Regions from separate parts of the Dorea sp. BIOML-A1 genome, predicted to be linked through region 1. Evidence: predicted binding sites of a transcription regulator. Region 1 holds the regulator's gene; the other holds the start of a gene.
The links. Region 1 encodes NrdR, which represses ribonucleotide reductase genes. Its sites were predicted from a motif close to CACAANATNTTGTG; they were not measured.
Positions count from the first base shown of each region.

Region 2: nrdD (anaerobic ribonucleoside-triphosphate reductase) is a predicted target of NrdR. The motif match lies at 1,477-1,490, and genes of this name have one in related genera.

Region 1 covers NZ_WWSA01000010.1:60,732-68,557, forward strand. Annotated here, with positions in the region: gene trxA (thioredoxin) at 1-97, shown strand, start outside; gene dapB (4-hydroxy-tetrahydrodipicolinate reductase) at 150-947, opposite strand; gene GT508_RS05995 (HAD family hydrolase) at 1,192-1,821, shown strand; gene arcC (carbamate kinase) at 1,913-2,842, shown strand; gene GT508_RS06005 (PRC-barrel domain-containing protein) at 3,052-3,291, shown strand; gene nrdR (transcriptional regulator NrdR) at 3,384-3,833, shown strand; gene truA (tRNA pseudouridine(38-40) synthase TruA) at 4,039-4,773, shown strand; gene GT508_RS06020 (exodeoxyribonuclease III) at 4,861-5,613, shown strand; gene ymfI (elongation factor P 5-aminopentanone reductase) at 5,718-6,452, opposite strand; gene GT508_RS06030 (HD domain-containing protein) at 6,607-7,149, shown strand; gene GT508_RS06035 (acylphosphatase) at 7,270-7,542, shown strand; gene GT508_RS06040 (TetR/AcrR family transcriptional regulator) at 7,640-7,826, shown strand, end outside.
Region 2 covers NZ_WWSA01000003.1:24,170-31,995, reverse strand. Annotated here, with positions in the region: gene GT508_RS01610 (xylulokinase) at 1-1,259, shown strand, start outside; gene nrdD (anaerobic ribonucleoside-triphosphate reductase) at 1,578-3,767, shown strand; gene GT508_RS01600 (hypothetical protein) at 3,940-4,899, shown strand; gene nrdG (anaerobic ribonucleoside-triphosphate reductase activating protein) at 4,918-5,439, shown strand; gene GT508_RS01590 (helix-turn-helix domain-containing protein) at 5,545-5,886, opposite strand; gene GT508_RS01585 (hypothetical protein) at 6,056-6,241, shown strand; gene GT508_RS01580 (F0F1 ATP synthase subunit A) at 6,676-7,380, shown strand; gene atpE (ATP synthase F0 subunit C) at 7,445-7,672, shown strand; gene atpF (F0F1 ATP synthase subunit B) at 7,723-7,826, shown strand, end outside.

The DNA of each region.
Region 1 (7,826 bases):
GTCTATCCCGACATTCCTTGTGTTTAAAGAAGGAGAAGTTGTAAAGAGAGATATGGGTGTGATGTCTAAAGAAGAAGTTGAAGGACTTATTGGATAATCTATAAAGCGGTTTCACCGGATGGTGAAGCCGCTTTGTGTATACAAAAGTATTAAAGTCCGAGTACGTCCTTAATAGAATAGAATCCAGGAGCTTTCCCGTCAAGATAAGCTGCACAGTCACAGGCACCTCTCGCAAAGCATTCCCAGTTATAGGAATGATGTGTGATCTCAAGACGTTCTCCCATGCCTCCGAAGAATACCGTATGGCTGCTTGGAATATTACCTGCACGGAGAGAATGATAGCCGATTGTTCCTGGTTCACGTGGAGATTCTCCCTCGCGTCCGTAGACGGCAATGTTGCTTAATTCTTTGCCGAGAGCATGCGCCATGATTTCACCCATTTCTTTGGAAGTTCCGCTTGGAGCATCTTTCTTCCACTGATCATGCATTTCCAGAATCTCGATATCAATCTCATCTTTTAATGTTGTGGTTACGAGTTCCAGAAGCTTGTTCATGATATTGACAAGCTTAGAAGTATTGGCGGCATAAAGCATTGGGATCTGCTTTCCGGCATCCTCAAATCGTTTCATCTCTTCGGCGGAGAATCCGGTAGAACCGCATACCAGTGCTTTCTTATGTGCGATGGCAAGATCCAGGACCTCCATAGCCATTTCTTTTGTTGAAAAATCAATGATGACGTCACAGGAGTCGATCACACCTGCCAGATCATCTGTTACAGGAACGCCGAGTTCTGATCCTGTCATTGCGACAGTTCCGAGATCCATTCCTACATAGTCACGTCCTTTTGGTGCTATCCCGGCGACGAGTTTCATATCATCACGGCTGGCAGCGACCTGTGTGATTAATTTTCCCATTTTCCCTCTGGGTCCGATTACAATAACTTTCATATCCATTCTCCTTTCGCAGTCCGGTTGTATTGTTATAGCGGTATATCCGGAACTGCTATAAACTAAGACCAGTATAACACAGCAATTATCCTGTGGATATGAAGAAATCTGAAAATGGCAGGAAACATTGTATAAATAAAAAAGAATTCAGGAGAAAGATTCATAAGAGTCTGCTCTTGTAGGAAAGGTATGAAAATAGTATACTATGAAAAAGGGATTATGAAAAAAGATAATGGAGGCACGAATGAAAGGAATTATATTTGACGTAGACGGAACTTTGTGGGATTCGACAAGGGAAGTTGCGGTTGCATGGAATAAAGTATTGCAGGATGAGATGGAAGGCCACGAGATCTTAACCGCAGAAGGGCTGCAGAAAGAATTTGGAAAGCCGATGGATGCGATTGCAGAAAGTCTCTTTCCGGAAATGTCGGAAAAAGACAGGATGGAACTTCTAGGTAAGATGATGGCATATGAAAATGAACTGGTAGCGGTTGGTCCATGTGTGATCTACAATGGTGTACCGGAGACAATCAAAGCACTGAGTAAAAAATATCCACTGTATATAGTTAGTAACTGTCAGGATGGATATATCGAAGCGTTTCTTAAGAATTCCGGACTGGGCGGGTATTTCAAAGATTTTACATGTCCCGCTTATACAGGTAGGTTAAAGGGTGAAAATATCCGTATCATTATGGAAAGAAACGGACTGGATGAAGCAGTGTATGTAGGAGACACCCAGGGGGATGCCAATGCATGTAAGGAAGCAGAAGTACCGATGATCTTTGCGTCATATGGGTTTGGAGAAGTGGAAGGAGAATATCCGTCGATCCGTGCATTTACAGAACTGCAGAATATAGATTTTGACAGACTATAATCAGAAAAATATTGCATTTTATATGCAAAAATACTATAATTCTCTTATATTATTTCGTTGAAAAAATACTAGAAAAGCAGAGGTATAGATTATGAAAAAAAGAGTTGTAGTTGCATTAGGACACAGAGCACTTGGTACGACATTACCAGAACAGAAAGAAGCAGTTAAGAAGACCGCAAAAGTAATCGGTGATCTGATTGAAAAGGGATATCAGGTTGCGGTCACACACAGTAATGCGCCACAGGTCGGTATGATCCATACTGCAATGAATGAATTCGCAAAAGAGCATGAAGATTACACGGCAGCCCCAATGTCGGTATGTTCTGCTATGAGCCAGGGATATATCGGATACGACCTTCAGAATGCAATCCGCGAAGAATTAATGGATCGTGGAATCTACAGAACAGTCAGCACGATCCTGACACAAGTGATCGTTGATCCGTACGATGAAGCATTTTATACACCGACCAAGGTACTTGGCCGTTATATGGATGTAGAAGAAGCAAGTGCAGAACGCAAGAAGGGAAACTATGTTGTAGAAGAACCTGGCAAAGGATTCCGCCGTATCGTTGCAGCTCCGAATCCGGTCAGCATCGTAGAGATTGATGCGATCAAAGCATTGCTGGATGCAGATCAGGTTGTCATTGCATGCGGTGGAGGCGGAATTCCGGTATTAGAGCAGGATCACCGTCTGAAAGGTGCAAGTGCAGTAATCGAAAAAGATCTGACAGCCGGAAAGATGGCAGAAGAGACAGATGCGGATTCACTCATCATTCTTACAAGTGTTGAAAAAGTTAAGATCAACATGGACAGACCGGAGGAAGAAGAACTGAGAGAGATCAGTGTTGATCAGGCAAAAGCCTATATGGAAGAAGGACATTTCGGAAAATATAACATGTATCCGAAGTTCAGAGCAGCTGTAGAATTTCTTGAAAAGAGAGAAGGAAGAAGTGCACTGATCACATCTTTTGATAAGCTGGATGAAGCACTCAAAGGAAAGACAGGTACACTGATCAGATAAAAAGTTACAAGATCAGAAGAACCGGCTGCCTTCAAAAGCAGGATAAAAACCTGCACAGACATAGTGAAAGCTGTGAATGTGCGGGTTTTTTTGTATTTTAACAGACAATCAGAATAAGGAGCAGGTGCATATAGTATAAGGAACAGGAACTTTACAATGTGGATAAGTTATGCTGTGTCCGACAGGGAGGTGGAAAACAGATGTCCAAAATCCGGCTGTGCGAACTGTCCAAAAAAGAAGTGATCAATTGCTGCGACTGCAAGAAGCTTGGATATATCGATGACCTGATCATTGATGACTGCAAAGGCTGTATTGAAGCACTTGTAGTCCCGGAAGGTGGGAAATGGTGTAACTTTTTTGGAGATGGAACAGAGTATATCATACCATTTTCCTGCATCAAAAGAATCGGCCCTGATTTAATTCTGGTAGAGATACATGAGGAAAAATAACAAAAAATAGGGCGGAAATGTGTTTGACTTCTCTTTTTGAAAAAGATATACTGTATTTGAACTGCTATAAAGGACAGAAAGGAACGAATCAGATGAAATGCCCATATTGTAATAATCCGGATACAAGAGTGATTGATTCCAGACCGGCGGAAGACGGAAGCTGTATCAGACGCCGCCGTTCTTGTGATATATGTGGGAAACGTTTTACTACATATGAAAAAGTAGAGACAATTCCGCTGACAGTAATAAAGAAGGACAATACCAGAGAACAGTATGACCGCCGGAAAGTAGAGAACGGCGTGGTTCGTGCCTGTTATAAACGACCTGTTGCAACGGCAGATATCCAGAAAGTTGTCGACAGAATAGAAACAAAAGTATTTAGCATGGAAGAAAAAGAGATTCCGAGCAGTGCGATCGGTGAGGCTGTTATGGATGAATTAAAAATACTCGATGAGGTTGCTTATGTCCGTTTCGCATCCGTTTACAGAGAATTTAAGGATGTCAGTACATTTATGGACGAATTAAAAAAGATATTAAAATAAATCCGATATGGAATGGGAATGCAGAATCTGTCAGACTGAATAATGAATATTGGATGAAGAAGGAATTGCTTATAAAGCAATAAAGTGATAAAATATATGGGAGAAGCAAAAGTATTTGCTTCTCCCTTTTTCAAAAGAGAATCAGATTTGTTATAAATAGATGTGTATTTAAAATAGCTTGTTAGAATAGATTGGGTGAAATAATATGAGAACATATAAGTTAACTATTTCCTATGACGGAAGCAGGTATCAGGGATGGCAGAGACAGGCCACAACAGACAATACGATACAGTATATTCTGGAGTGGAGTATTGGTAAATTAGTAGGATACCGTGTGCATATAGATGGATCAGGAAGAACAGATGCAGGTGTACATGCGCGTGGACAGGTCGCAAGTGTGAAACTGTCTAAGTTGTACGATACGAAAGAACTGAAAGATTCGCTGAACAGATATCTTCCGGAAGATATCCGTATTGTGAAAGTAGAACTGGCAAAGAATGGATTCCATGCGCGCAAAAGTGCGAAAGGTAAGAAATATGAATATTACATCGATTGCCGTGAAAAGCCGGATGTATTTTCAAGAAGATATTGTTATCATTATCCAGAAAAACTGGATATCGAAGCAATGCGTGATGCGACCAGATATCTGATCGGACCGAAGAACTTTACCAGCTTTACAGATGACAAGGAATGTAAAGATCCGGTTCGGAAGATTACGAATATTAAGATCGTCAGGAGCGGGGAAAAGGTAAGAATTACTTATTATGGTACCGGTTTCCTATATCACATGGTAAGAATCCTGACGGGAACGCTTCTGGAGATAGGTGCAGGCAAGAGGGATGCGTCCATGCTTCCGGTCGTAATTGCGGCAGAGGACAGAAGCCTTGCAGGATTTCTAGCTCCAGCAAGGGGATTATTCTTAAGAAAAGTATATTATTAAGAATAGAATAAAACAGATAAGATATATGTCAGAAAAAGTAAAAGTACTGTCCGCAAAAAAAGGACAGGAAAAAGCCGGGAGGAATATATGAAGTTTATATCGTGGAACGTCAATGGAATCCGTGCGTGTGTACAGAAGGGATTTATGGATGTTTTTAATGAATTAGATGCAGATATTTTCTGTATTCAGGAATCAAAGATGCAGGCAGGACAGTTAGAACTGGATATGCCCGGATATCATCAGTATTGGAATTATGCAGAGAAGAAGGGATATTCGGGTACCGGGATTTTTACAAAGAAAGAACCGGTATCAGTAAGTTATGGTCTGGGAATCGAAGAACATGACAAAGAGGGCCGGGTGATCACGCTGGAATTTGAGGAATTCTATTTCATTACTGTGTATACACCGAATTCACAGAGTGAGCTTGCAAGACTGGATTACAGAATGCAGTGGGAAGATGCATTCCTTACTTATCTAAAAGAATTGGAAAAGAAGAAACCGGTCATTTTTTGTGGGGATTTAAATGTAGCACACAAAGAAATAGACTTGAAAAACCCAAAGACAAACCGTAAAAATGCAGGATTCACAGATGAAGAACGTGGGAAATTTACAGATCTTTTAAATGCGGGATTTATTGATACGTTCCGCTACTTCTATCCGGAAAAGGAAGGAATATACTCATGGTGGTCCTACAGATTCAGCGCAAGAAAGAAGAATGCAGGGTGGCGTATTGATTATTTCTGTGTATCAGAGAGCCTGCAGCCACGTTTGAAAGATGCCGTCATTCACACGGAGATCATGGGATCGGATCATTGTCCGGTAGAACTTGATATAGAGTAATCCGACAGTGTTATAATCATATGGAAAATATATGGAGCTGCCGCAAAAGTAGATAAACAATCTGTTTTTGCGGCAGCTCCACATATTTAAAAAGATAAAGAGTTTTATAAAAAGCCTCCGTCAACCCCGATGATCTGTCCGGTCATATATTCCGGAGCATGTACAATATTCCATACCATCTGGGCAATTTCCTTAGGAGTTCCGTAACGTCCGGCAGGAATTTCATCTTCCAGGGCTTTTCGTTCTTCCGGTGTGAGCTGATCGTTCATAGAAGTATCAATGACACCGCATGCAATTGCATTCACCTGGACATTACTTGGTGCGAGTTCTTTCGCCAGAGCTTTTGTGAATCCGTTGATACCAGATTTGGATGCGGAGTATGCAACTTCGCAGGAAGCACCCGAGAGCCCCCACATTGAAGAAATGTTGATGATCTTACCGGAACGCTTTGATACCATCGGAGGGATGGCCTGCCGGCAACAATAAAATACAGAAGAAAGATTGGTCTGAATAATATGATTCCAGTCTTCATCTGTCATATCGGATAAGAGATTGATATGAGAAATTCCGGCATTGTTCACAAGAACATCAAGGTGCGAACAGTCATGATAGATACGGTTATATATGGCTCTTACATGGTCAGGATTGCCGACATCCCCGACAACGATCGTGCAAGGTGTGTGGTATTTTTTGCGGATATAGGCGCGGAGCTTTTTCAGTTCATCTACAGAAGAAGAACAATTTAAAAATGTGTGATATCCGCGCGATGCAAATCGTAAAGCAATGCTTTTCCCGATACCCCGGGAAGCCCCTGTGATTAAAATAGTCTTTTGTTCCATAATTTTTCTCCCCTGATCAATTAACTTTTCTTCTATTATATACTGAAATCATTGTCATTTAAAGTGTTAGGTGATATTATTTATATAACAATAACCAGTCGGACCGTAGAAGATTGGTTCCAAAAGCCAGACGTGATAAAAGAGAGGTACCATTATGATTAATAAGGCAATTGAATTTGCCACGAGAGCACATGCAGGACAGTTCAGGAAAGGGACAAGCAGACCATATATTGTGCATCCGATCGAAGTGGGAGATATTGTCTCAACGATGACGAAGGACAAGGAGATCATCAGTGCAGCGGTTCTTCATGATACAATAGAAGATTGTGCAGGAGTATCAAGAGAGCTTCTGGCAGAAGAATTTTCAGAACGGGTAGCGGGAATTGTGGCACAGGAAAGCGAAGACAAATCCAAGACATGGATGGAACGGAAATCAGCAACGATCGAGCATATCCGTACTGCACCAAAAGAAGTGCAGATGGTAGGACTTGCAGACAAACTTTCGAATATGAGGGATATTGACAGAGATTATCCGGTATACGGAGAAGAATTGTGGAACCGTTTCAGAATGAAGGACAAAGGGATTATCGGCTGGTATTATATTGGGATCCGGGATGCATTGAAGGAGTCGTTTGAAGGTGTAGAGGCTTATGAAGAATATACCAGACTGGTGAATAAGATTTTTGAACAGGAATGAATCATAAAGACAGATCATATAGCAGAAGATATCCAGGGTGTTGTGCAAAAGCAGTACCCTGATTCTTATTTACGCGAACAACGAGCAGAGCGTGTTTCTAATAGTTTAGGAGAAGATGAGATGGCTGATGTAAGAAAACACATGATATTTCACGGAAGAGTGCAGGGAGTAGGTTTTCGTTATACTGCCAAATATCTGGCAAGATCAATGAATCTGACCGGATGGGTGAAAAATGAATATGACGGAACCGTAGTGATGGAAGTACAGGGAAGAGAGGCAATGATCTTCGAACTGATGAAAGGACTGAACAGGAATCAGTTTATCCAGATCGACTGGATCGATACAGAAGAGAAGGAAACAGAAACGGAAAGCAGTTTTGAAGTGAAATATTAAGTTTACAGGATGGGAAAAGTGATTCGGTATATACACTTGAAAGATACATATGTTATACTGGAAGTATTCAAGATGAGGGTGGACAAGGAGAAGAAAAATGACGATAGAAACTGAAAATCAAAAGAGCGTAAAAGGAAGAATTGTAGCTGCGGCGTGGCAGCTGTTCTATGAAAAAGGATATAATGGAACAACGGTGGATGATATCATTGATCTGTCCGGAACATCCAAGGGTTCCTTCTATTATTACTTTAATACAAAGGACGAGCTTTTGAATACATTGTCTA
Region 2 (7,826 bases), on a different contig from region 1:
GAAATGGGATTACATGTCAGGACAGCCGTTCTATAGAGGAATTGCATTATATTGTAGAGACAATAGGTTATGACAGGTTTGTGAAAATTGTAGGTGGACGGCCTGCAGTTGCATTTCTTCCAAATAAGATTCTATGGTTTAAAAAGCATGAACCGGAATTATTTGCAAAGACAGTGTGTTTCCTTCAGGCAAGTTCCTTTATTAATTACAAGCTGACTGCGAAGATGACGATGGATATCGATCAAGCGACCAGAACACAGTGCATGGATATCAGCACGATGGAATGGTCCAAAGAGATAGGGGATGTTATTGGAGTGGATTTGGATGCAATGCTTCCAAAGCCGAGACTGGTAGATGAAATCATCGGATTTGTAACAGAAGAAGCGGCAGAAGAAACAGGACTGGAAGAAGGGATACCGGTCATTGCAGGCTGCAGTGATGCCATGGCATCAATGCATGCAACAGGCATGAGCCGTCTCGGAGAAGCAGGAGAATCGTCAGGAACCACATCACTTGTATTTGTGGGAAGTGATACGAAGAGTGCACCAGATATTCCGGTTGTCACAAAGCCATGTACTATTGATGGAATGCCATGGATCTTTGATGCACCGATCCAAGCAACTGGTGCATCATTAAAATGGTTTATTGAAAAAATGGCAGCAGAAGAAGTTGCATATGCAAAAGAGCATGATCTTAATATCTATACTTATCTGAATGAACTTGCTCTGGAATCAAAGCCGGGGGCCGGCGGCTTATTCTTCTTCCCATATCTGCTGGGAGAACGGGCACCGCTCTGGAATGAGTATGCAAGAGGTATGTTCATTGGAATGGGCATGGATATGAAGAGAAGCGATCTGGTCCGTGCGGTATTTGAAGGAACGGCTTTTGCACTCAGACATGTCATGGAGACGGTGAAAGAAGCCGGAGCGACAGCAGAATTGCTGCGTATCTGCGGAGGCGGAGCCAAGAGCCGTACATGGTGTCAGATTAAAGCTTCTATGTTGAATATGCCGGTATATGTGATGGATGACAAGTCGGGAGACGTTCCGGTAGGAGATGCACTAATCGTCGGACATAAGCTGGGTGTGTTCCCAGAACTTACAAAAGCAGCTGAGAAGATCGTAAAAGTCAACGAGATTATCGAACCTGTTGAAGAATGGGTAGAAGCCTATGACAAACTGTACCCATACTATGTAGAAATGTATAAGCATCTGGATACAGATCTGAAATCTCTGAAAAATACAGTCGATCAATTATAATAATGTGAAAATAAAACTGCCGGTATAGAAAAAGTGTACCGGCAGTTTATATGTCTTAAGTATTCTTAACTATGCGCCACACTTTACTCACTGTAAAATCAAAAATGCAACAAATTTCGTAAAAAAATATCACCAAAATTTAGACTGTATTCCAAACATTTATTTTAACAAAATTACCTCTTTCCTTTTTGCCTGTTATAGAGTATCATATTACTTGCACAACATCTTGTGCAGAAAAGATGTTAAAAAAACAATATTTAGTAGTATTTGAGGGTGAGCACATACTACATCGGCAATAAAAATAAGAGAGGGATAGACATGAACGCAGAAATAAAGACGAACGTAATTAAGAGAAACGGCGAAGAGGTAGCCTTCGACCTGGAGAAGATCATTAATGCGATCAAGGGTGCAAACAAGGACGTCGACAAACTGCATCGGATGAATGAATATCAGATCATGGCAGTGGCGGACAACGTTGCAAAGAAAATTGAGGAATCCACTCATGCTGTCAATGTAGAAGATATACAGGATATGGTAGAGACCGGAATTATGGAACTGCGCGGCTATGAAGTCGCACAGAAATATGTGCGCTATCGTTATAAAAGAGAACTGATGAGAAAGACGAATACAACAGATAACGGAATTCTTGCACTTCTGGAGCATATGAATGAAGAGGTGAATCAGGAGAACTCTAACAAGAATCCTGTGATCAACTCTACACAGCGTGATTATATGGCCGGAGAAGTAAGTAAGGACTTGTCAAGACGTGTCCTTCTTCCGGAAGAGGTTGTACGTGCGCATGAAGCGGGAATCATTCATTTCCATGATTCCGACTATTTCGCACAGAAAGAGCATAACTGTGACCTGATCAATCTTCAGGATATGCTTCAGAATGGAACTGTCATTAGTGAGACCATGATCGAGAAGCCGCACAGCTTCTTTACAGCATGTAATGTAACGACACAGATCGTTGCACAGGTAGCAAGTAACCAGTACGGCGGACAGTCATTTACACTGGCACATCTGGCACCGTTTGTCGATATCAGCCGTAAGAAGATCCGCAGAAATGTAATCGCAGAGCGTGAAGAATGCGGAGAAGCTTTAGATGAGACAATTATCAATAAGGTGACAGAGCGCCGTTTAAGAGAAGAAGTAAAGAGTGGTATCCAGACAATTCAGTATCAGCTTATCACATTAATGACATGTAACGGTCAGGCACCATTTGTGACGATGTTCATGTATCTGGATGAGGTAGAAGAAGGCAGAACCCGTGATGACCTGGCTATGATCATTGAAGAAGTGATGATTCAGAGAATGCAGGGAGTAAAGAATGAAAAAGGTGTATGGATCACACCGGCATTCCCGAAACTGATCTATGTACTGGATGAGGATAATATTACAGAAGATTCCAAATACTGGCATCTGACAGAACTGGCAGCAAAATGTACCGCAAAACGTATGGTACCGGACTACATCTCAGCCAAAATCATGAAAGAGATGAAGAATGGAGAAGTATATCCTTGTATGGGCTGCCGTTCATTCCTTACTGTAGAAGACAGCCAGAGAAATCCGGACGGAAGCCATAAGTTCTATGGACGTTTTAACCAGGGAGTTGTAACGATCAACTTAGTTGATGTTGCATGTTCATCAGAAGGAGATATGGAGAAATTCTGGAAGATCCTGGATGAGCGTCTGGAATTATGTCACAGAGCACTGAGATGCAGACATGAACGTCTCCAGGGAACGGTTTCCGATGTTGCTCCGATTCTGTGGCAGAACGGTGCACTTGCAAGACTGAAGAAGGGTGAGACGATCGATAAATTATTATTTAATGGTTACTCCACTATTTCGCTTGGATATGCAGGACTTTATGAGATGTGTGTACGTATGCTTGGCAAATCACATACCGATCCCGCAGCAAGACCATTTGCAATGCAGGTAATGCAGAAGTTAAATGATAAATGTGAAGAGTGGAAAAAAGCAGAGAACATCAGCTATTCTGTATACGGAACACCGATGGAATCTACCACATACAAATTTGCAAAATGTCTGCAGAAGCGTTTTGGAATCATCAAGGGTGTAACAGATAAGAATTATATTACGAACAGCTATCATGTACATGTATCAGAGAAGATTGATGCATTCAAGAAGCTGAAGTTCGAAGCCGATTTCCAGAAGCTTTCACCGGGTGGAGCAATCAGTTACATCGAAGTACCGAATATGCAGAACAATATTCCGGCAGTACTTTCTGTTATGCAGTATATTTACAATAACATTATGTATGCAGAGCTGAATACAAAGAGTGATTACTGTGAATGCTGTGGTTATGACGGAGAGATCCAGATCAAGGAAGATGAAACAGGAAAGCTGATCTGGGAATGCCCGAATTGTGGTAACCAGAATCAGGATAAGTTATTCGTGGCAAGAAGAACCTGTGGATATATCGGAACACAGTTCTGGAATCAGGGACGTACGCAGGAAATCAAGGACAGAGTATTGCATCTGTAACATAAATGAAGATATGTCCAGGTTATATTAACTTGTGATGTTGATAAAGATTATAGCAGGAGTATATCGAAAGATATGCTCCTTTTCTAATTTGTCTATTCTTCGTGTTTAAACATGAATCAAAATAGTATATAATTAATAAATAGCAAATGACGCAAGGGGAAATATAAGAATGGATAAGAAAAAAATGATTGGTGATATCGTGACCAGCATAACCGATAAGGAATTAAAAAAAGACTATTTTTATAATGCGGTGCCACTTGCAGTGATTCTTGGAAAGGATGCTAAAGAAGGGACATTATGGGCAGCATTTGCAAGTTATGCACCGGGATGTAAGATGATAGAAGTTGCAGCTATATGTGATAATACCATACTTGGAAGCGGTAAGAAGGGGATTCTTTTCAGTACAGAAGGAATCTATGGATCTATGTTTAACAAGAATAGGAAACAGGGACCGATAGCCATGCCGATAAAATATGAAGAACTGGATAGTGCCAGACCGAGTCCGAGAGATAAATCAGAGGTAGAACTGGTATTTAAAGGTGGAAGAGTAGAAAAAATATATGTTTATACCTATACGGGATTTGTTATTACTGCATTGAACCGTATCTTAGAAGAACTGAAAAGAGAAAAAGAACGGGAAAAAGAAGAAAAAATCCGCAAAATACAGCAGGAAAAACAACTATATACAGAAACCATATATGAAACGACGAAAAATCCATCGAATGGAATCCGGACCAGTTTTTATGGGATAAGATTTGTGATTGATTTCATGGAGGAAAAAGAGTGTGGGCATCGCAAGTATAAACTAATGGAGGTTATTGAAGAAGAAGATAATCAAATCAGTAATGTACTTGTAGGATGGGATGACAGGGAAGAAAATCCCGTGTACACGACTACCTATTTCTCATATACTCCAAGAGAGGGCTTCATAGATGTGTACAGGCTGAGAGATGAGCTGAAAATGCTGAAACTGGAGTTTGCCTTCCATTATCCGGAGCAGCAGGAAGCATGGAAAACACTGGAAAATGACGAATTCATGTGGGCGATAGGTGAAAATTATCAATACGTGAGAATGGAAGAGAATGTAGAATATCCGATCATTGAGGTAATACATTCCAGAGAGGAATAAAAGGAGACTTTACAAATCATGAATTACGGAAATATAAAAGAATGCGACATCGCAGACGGACCGGGCGTCAGAGTCAGCCTGTTTGTATCCGGCTGCAGGCATCACTGCAAGGGATGTTTTAATGAGGAGACCTGGAATTTCAACTATGGACAGCCATACACAGAAGAGACGGAAGCGGAAATATTGAATTCGCTGGATTCTAACTTCATTCAAGGATTCACTTTGCTCGGAGGGGAACCGTTCGAGCCGGAGAATCAGGTGGAACTGGTAAAGCTTTTAAAGAAAGTAAGAGAAACATATCCAAAGAAAGATATCTGGTGTTACAGTGGGTATCTTTTTGACCGCGATATGATCCCAGGAGGCTGTGTGCATACGAATGTAACTGACGAAATGCTGTCTTATATTGATGTGCTGGTAGACGGGGAATTTAAGGAAGCATTAAAGGATGTGACACTGGTGTTCCGGGGAAGCCAGAATCAGAGGATTATTAATGTGAAAGAAAGTAAGAAACAAGGAAAAGTTGTACTTGAAGATTATTGATACTGGTGATGAGAATATAAAGTATCATGCAATGAAAAATATTATATATAGAAGAAAGATCATGAAGATGTATTATTGCTATGCAGGAAATAAAAAAGCAGGAGATTATTTCTCCTGCCAGATGCGTAACATCTTGATGATCTTTTCTTTTTCCGCAACTGAAAAACCACGGAATACATTGAGCACTTCGTCATTTAACTGGCGCTCTTTTTCATCCAGAGGAGGAAGATCTCTTCCCGCATCCAGAATCGTGTCCACGGATACGTTACAAAGCTTTGAGTAATAAAGAAGAACTCTTAAGTTAAGCTTAGCACGATTGTTCTCGACATTGCTGACGAAAGGAACAGTACAGTTCAGATCTTTTGCTACCTGTTCCTGAGTGATACCGCGTTCACTTCTTAATTGTTTCATTTTTAATCCGACTTTTGAAAAATCTACTTCGTTCATTGCTGGGCTCCTTTGAATTGTAATGTATAACGATATTATATAAGTATATATTATTATAAATCTTGCCAATAATCAATACAGAAAAATTTACTTTTCCTTAAAAAAATAGTATAATTAAAATAACTTATACAAAAGACAGGATGATAAGACTAAAAAGGAGGCAAAAAATATGTTGACATGTATTTATGTAGTTGAGAAGATTGATGGTGACTATGCGGAACTGAGACGTGTGGATGCGCTTGCACAGGATCAGGAAGAAAACAAGGTGATGGCAAGAGCACTACTTCCGGCTGATATTATGGAAGGAAACAAAATTCTATATGAGAATTTACAGTACCGTCTGATCACAGAGTAAGATCAGAGCGGATATATCAATTTTGAATGTGCGTACATATAAAATTGAGATATACAACAAAATAATGAAAAGTAAGAAGTGTAACAGCATAAAAGCGGTTACACTTTTTTTGCGCCCAAAACAATAGACAATCTTGAAAAAATGTCGTATTTCACAAAGAAAACGAGAGGATTTTCTCAAGAAGAAAATCGAAGAAATCGCTGTTTTGTAGAAAAAGAAGGGAATTGAAAAATAAAAATTGTGCATTTTCCTTGTGAAAAAATAAATGGAAATTGGAACTACCATTTCGGCGTGGAAATTTGATGAGAAAAATAAAAAAATTAAGAGAAATAAAAGTAAAAATACACAAAAAAATAATGAAAAATTATGCAAAATAGACAGTGGACAAAACGATTGACATTTTCAAAAAATAGCAGTAAACTAGCAAAAAAATTATGAAGGAAGGGGATAGTACGGAAAAGCTTGTTGAAAGCCTTGTAGAAGAACTTAACTGTGAAACCGTATTTACCATCCCGGTATTTGGAGGAATCGCTGTTGACGAAGGTGTTGTTGTAACTTGGATCATTATGGCGGTTCTTACTATTCTAAGTATAGTATTCGTAAGGAATCTAAGCGTAGAGAAACCGGGAAAGGTACAGCTTATGCTGGAATCAGTAATTGGCTGGGCACAGGATTTCTTTGAAGGTATTATAGGAAAAGAAAACAGGGGATATATTCCATATCTGATGACGGTAGCGCTTTATCTTGCAATATCAAATGTCATCGGGCTGTTAGGATTTAAGCCTCCGACAAAGGACATGAACGTAACAATCGCACTTGCCGTTATGAGTATGTTCGTGATCGAGTGGTCCGGTATCCATAGAAATGGTCTGGTTCACTGGTGCAAACATTTTGCAAAGCCAGTGCCGATCGTAGCACCAATCATGATACTGGAGATCGTAATCCGCCCACTGTCGCTTTGTATGCGACTGTTTGGTAATATGTTAGGCGGGTTTGTAGTCATGGAACTGATCAAACAGGTCGTTCCTTTAATTGTGCCGATACCGTTTAGTTTTTATTTTGATATATTTGACGGATTATTACAGGCATATGTATTCGTATTCTTAACTGCATTATTTATGACAGAAGAGATGGAATAAGGCGAATCAGACATTTACAACATTTAGTATAAGAAAACGTAAGACAAGAAAAGGAGAACAAATTATGAGTGGAACAATTATCGCAATTGGAGCAGGTATCGCAGTACTTACAGGTATCGGAGCCGGTGTTGGTATCGGAATCGCAACAAGCAAAGCAGTAGACGCTATCGCAAGACAGCCGGAAGCAGACGGAAAGATCAGAACATCCCTGATCCTTGGTTGTGCACTTGCAGAGGCAACCGCTATTTACGGTTTCATTATCGCACTTCTGATCGTCCTTCTTTTGAAATAATGTTTGCTGACGATAACAGATTAAAAGAAGGGAAAGGCAGGTAGAGATATATGCTGAGAATAGATTTTAATCTGGTACTGACGATCATCAACCTGATCGTTCTGTATCTGATTCTCAGAAAATTCCTGTTTCGCCCGGTCATGGACATTATGGA